DNA from 2 places in the Lysobacter sp. 5GHs7-4 genome. Region 2 is predicted to be linked to the other one. Evidence: predicted binding sites of a transcription regulator. Region 2 holds the regulator's gene; the other holds the start of a gene.
What was found. Region 2 encodes sigma-54, which starts transcription at its own class of promoters, with help from an activator protein. Its sites were predicted from a motif close to TGGCACGNGCNTTGC; they were not measured.
Positions count from the first base shown of each region.

Region 1 (2,359 bases), 280 kb from region 2:
GAGGGCGGCGTTCAGCGCGAAGCTGGCCATCGCCACCGGCCGTCCGGCCCACGGCGAGCCGCGGCCCAGCACGGCTTCGGCGTAACTCGCCTGGCCGGCGAGCCAGCGTTCGATCACCGGGAAGGTGACGCCGTCGTCGAGCAGGAAGGGGCCGGTCAGTCCGCGCCAGTAGATCGCGAACGTCGCCAGCGCCAGCGCGGCCAGGGCGAAGGCGGCCATGCGCGCGTAGCGGCCGTCGGCGGAAACCGGGCTTGCGGGCGTGGGCACTGCGGAGGCGGACTCGGAGTCGGAGGGCATGGTCGGCTGCGGATGGGCCGACCGTTCGCCGTAAGCGCGGGGTGGGCGGGGTGGAGTGGGCGGGGCGATCGTGCGTCATCGCCGTTCGCGCTGTCCAGCGCGGCGACGCGAATGCGCAACGCCGGGCCCATTCGCGCCGACGGCCGCATTGCGCGGCCGTCGGGGTCTGTTCGTATCGTTAAGGCGGACTCAGCCGCGGCATTCTGCCGGCAGCTGCGAATCGTTGTCTTGGCCGCTGGCGGTGCAGGTCCATTCGATACGACCGCTGTTCTGGGTGCTTTCCGGATCCAGTTCGAAGGTGGTTATCGGCCCGCCCGTGCTGCGCGTGACCGACCTGACGGTGCCGCCTGCCATTACTTCGACGCTGGCGCAGTAATCGCTGCCAGTGAAGGAGAAGCCGGTGCTGGTCGCGGTGATGTTGTTCAGGCCTTCGGCGGAGTGCGCGGTTTCCGCCACGGCGAGCTTGGCGCCGGCGGAAATGTGCAAGCACTCGGAGTTCTTGGTGCGGATCGAGTAGTCCTGGTAAGCCGGCAGCGCGATGGCGATCAGGATGCCGAGGATGGCGATCACGATCATGAGTTCGATGAGGGTGAAACCCTCGGCGTGGCGCTTGTTCATGGACCCTCTCCAGTGAGCTCGATTCGGGTCGGAGCCGCCGGAACCCTGGTTCCGCGTCGGCAACGATCCCCCCTGAATCAATACTTCTGCAAAGAGCATGCCAAGTCCGCGCTTGTGACGGCGGTCATGGTCGCGGCACCGTTCAGCCCGTCGAGGGACGCGCGACGACGCCCGTAACGTCGGCATATGACGCTGCTGGACAACTTGCATCTGCGGCCGGCCCGATACCGGCGTGGCCGTTCAGGGCGACGGGGCCGGTCCCTTGGCGGCGGCACGCTGAGCGGCCCGGGTCGCATCGCGCTGGCGCCGCTGATCGATGGCGGTGCGCAGTTCGCGCAAGTATTTCTGCCCCCCGCCGTCGTAAGAGCGGGTTTGCACCTGCAGGCTGGCGTAGGTGCGTTCAGCCTCGGCCAGCTTGCCGTTTTGCAGGTACAGGCGCACCAGCATTTCGCCGACCGCGAAGTCCGCGCCCGGCCTCCAGGCCAGCGCGGCCTGCGCTTCGGCCTGCTGCCAGTGGCGGGCGCGGGCGTAGAACTCGGCGGCGATCGCGCGCGTCACCCACTTGGATCGCAAGCCGTCGGGTTGCGCGTGCGCGACGTCGATCAGTTTTTCCGTGGTTTGCGCCATGTCCAGCAGGCTCACCTCGCCACAGCCCTTGCCAGCGACCTTGGCCATCTGCATCAGGGTTTGCGATTCGAAGATGGTCAGCTGCGGCTGCGCATCGACCAGCGCGCGCTGCAGCAGGGCGCGATCGGCCTTGCCGTCGCGCAGGCACTGGGTGGTGACCAGGTTGAGGTTGGCCATCAGGCGGTTGCGGGGCGTCGGGCTCTTGGCGAGTTGCATAAGCAGCCGTTCGCTTTCATCGTATTTGCCGCCCAGCAGTGCCAGCGTCGACAGGTCCAGGTGCGCGCGCATCGAGTCGGGATGGAACTTCAGCGCCTGCATCACGATGGTGTCGTAGTGGCGCCAAACCAGGGCGCGCCCCAGGGTGGCGAACGCCAGCACCGCGGCCAGGCCGATCACCGCGGCCAGCGCCAGGCGGTTGGGTCCGGACGCCGAATCGGCACGGCGCGGCGCCAGCGCGCCCAGTCCGGCCACGGCCAGCAGCACACCGATCGAGGGCAGGTAGTTGCGGTGTTCGTAGTACATCTCGATCGGCAGGAAGCTGGACTCCACGCCGTGCGCGACCAGGAAGAAGAACCAGCCCGCGAACAGGCTGGGCGCGCGCTTGCGCAGCGCGATCGCGGCCACGCTGATCGCGGCCAGCAGCAGCAGCGCGAACAGCGTCGACGGCGGCGACAGCAGGCCGGTGGAGGTGGCGAAGTCGTCGGTGTACAGGCCCATGCGCGGCGCGTACGGCAGCAGCAGGGTGCCCAGGTAGTCGACCAGCGCGCGGGCCTGAGTCAGCAGACGCTGGCCCAGAGTGAAATCCCATTCGGCATAG
Region 1 covers NZ_CP089924.1:4,044,517-4,046,875, reverse strand. Annotated here, with positions in the region: gene LVB77_RS18235 (hypothetical protein) at 1-297, opposite strand, end outside; gene LVB77_RS21315 (prepilin-type N-terminal cleavage/methylation domain-containing protein) at 487-915, opposite strand; gene LVB77_RS18220 (hypothetical protein) at 1,156-2,359, opposite strand, start outside.
Region 1: the regulator sigma-54 is predicted to act here: its motif matches at 1,004-1,018, upstream of LVB77_RS21315 (prepilin-type N-terminal cleavage/methylation domain-containing protein).

Region 2 (2,359 bases):
GCTCTTGTGCTTCATCAGCAGGCGGTCCAGCTTGTCGGCGAGCAGATCGATGGCCGCGTACATGTCGATGGCGGCGGCGTCGCAATGCAGGGTGCGGCCGGCCAGGTTCACGGTCGCTTCGGCGCGATGGTCGGGCTTGTCGAGGCTGAGTTGGGTGCGAATGTCGAAAGGCTGTTCGTAATGACGTTGCAGCCGCGCCAGCTTGGTCTCGACGTAGTCACGCAGGGCGCTGGTGACTTCGATCTGCTGGCTGTGGGTTTCGATACGCATCGGAGGCCTCCTTACACGTTGCAGGGAATGCGGCTCCGTAGCCGGAGCCACGAGCCCAGCATCGCACGATGGCGATGGCGCGCAAGGGGTTTGCGACACGAAATTTGGCGGCTGGCGTTAAAAATCCGGATCCGATACAGGTTCGGCGTGGAGCTGCGACCAAAGTCGGAGGCGAGAGTAAAAACGGAGTTAATGCGGGGTGTGAAAAATGTTCCACGCGGAGAGTGCGAGTGCTCCACGCGTGGGGCGTCCCCATTCCCGCCGGCGGGAGTAGGTGCCCGCAGGGCGGCTGAGGGCCGCCTTCAGCCGATCCGCACCCGGTCCTGCGACGACGGGATGCTCATCGCCTCGCGGTACTTGGCCACGGTGCGGCGCGCCACCGGCACGCCGGTGGCCTTGAGGGTTTCGGCCAGGCGCGCGTCGGACAGCGGCTTGCGCGGGTTTTCGGCCTCGATCAGGCGCCGGATCATGGCCTGGATCGCGGTGCTGGAGGCCTCGCCGCCGGTGCCGGTCTCGATGCCGGAGGCGAAAAAGGCGCGCAGCGGCACGGTGCCGCGCGGGGTGCGCGCGTACTTGCGCGAGATCGCGCGCGAAACCGTGGATTCGTGCAGGCCGATTTCGTTGGCGACCTCGCGCAGGGTCAGCGGGCGCAGCGCGCTATCGCCGAACTCCAGGAACGCGGCCTGCTGCTTGAGCAGGCAGCGGCTCACCTTGAGCAGGGTGTCGCCGCGCGCTTCCAGGCTCTTGAGCAGCCAGCGCGCCTCCTGCAGGTGGCCGCGCAGGTAACTGGCATCGGCCGCGCTGGCATGGCGGATCATGCCCTCGTAGCCGCGGTGGATCGAAATCCGTGGGCGCATGCCGTCGGCCAGGGCGACGCGCCACAGACCGTGCTGGCGCCAGATCACCACGTCCGGCGCCACGTAGGTGTCGGCGGCGATGGCGCCGATCTGGGCGCCCGGGCGCGGGTCCAGCGAGCGCAGCAGCTGCACCGCGGTCTCGACCTCGGCCACGTCCAATTTGAGTTCGGCCGCCAGCCCGGCCACGCCGACGCGCGGCAGGCGTTCCAGCGGCCCGTTGGCGAGCTGGTTGGCCAGTTCGCGCCCGGCGGTGTCGGCGGGCAGCTGGCCCAGTTGCAGGCGCAGGCACTCGCCCAGCGAGCGGGCGCCCACGCCGACCGGGTCGTAGCGCTGGATCTGATGCAGCACCGTGGTCAGCTCGTCCAGGCCGGCGTCGATCGCCGGGCCCAGCGAAGCGGCGATCGCGTCCAGCGGCTCGCGCAGGTAGCCGTCGTCGTCGATGGCCTCGATCAGCGACACGCCGATCAGGCGGTCGCGCGCGGTCAGCGGGCTCAGGTGCAGTTGCCACAGCAGGTGGTCGTGCAGGGTGTCGGAATCGGCGACCTGTTCGGCGACCGGGCCGTCGTCGTCCTGGTCGGAGGGGCCGATGCGCTGATACCAGGGCTCGCCGTCGCCGGCGCCCCAGTCGGCTTCCGGCGGCAGCGACTCGCGGTCCTCGCCGGAGGACTCGGGCGCGCTGCTCTCGCGTTCGTCGCCGCTGCTGCCGGTGCCGGCGCCGTTGCTGACGCTGATCGCGGTCTCGGTCCAGTCCAGCAGCGGATTGCTCTCCACCGCGGTGACCAGTTCGGCTTCCAGCTCCACCGCCGACAGCTGCAACAGACGGATGGCCTGACGCAGCTGCGGCGTCATCACCAACTGTTGTCCTAGCGAGGCTTGCAGGCGGGGCTTCATGCTGGGTGTCTAACGCGACCTGATAGGGCGGGCGGCCGCATGCGCGTTCCGGGTCGGGCGAACGCCACGCCTGGAACCCTGCGCGATCGAATTGTGCAATCGGCTAAGGCTACAGGCGGAAGGTTTCGCCCAGGTACACGCGACGGACGTCGGGATTGGCCAGCAGCGCGTCCGGAGCCCCCTGCGCGAGCACGCCGCCTTCGTTGAGGATATACGCCCGGTCGCAAATGCCCAAGGTCTCGCGCACGTTATGGTCGGTGATCAGCACACCGATGCCGCGATTCTTGAGGTGGCGCACGATTCGCTGGATCTCGCCGACCGAAATGGGGTCGACACCGGCG
Region 2 covers NZ_CP089924.1:3,761,624-3,763,982, reverse strand. Annotated here, with positions in the region: gene raiA (ribosome-associated translation inhibitor RaiA) at 1-270, opposite strand, end outside; gene LVB77_RS16985 (RNA polymerase factor sigma-54) at 573-2,018, opposite strand; gene lptB (LPS export ABC transporter ATP-binding protein) at 2,128-2,359, opposite strand, start outside.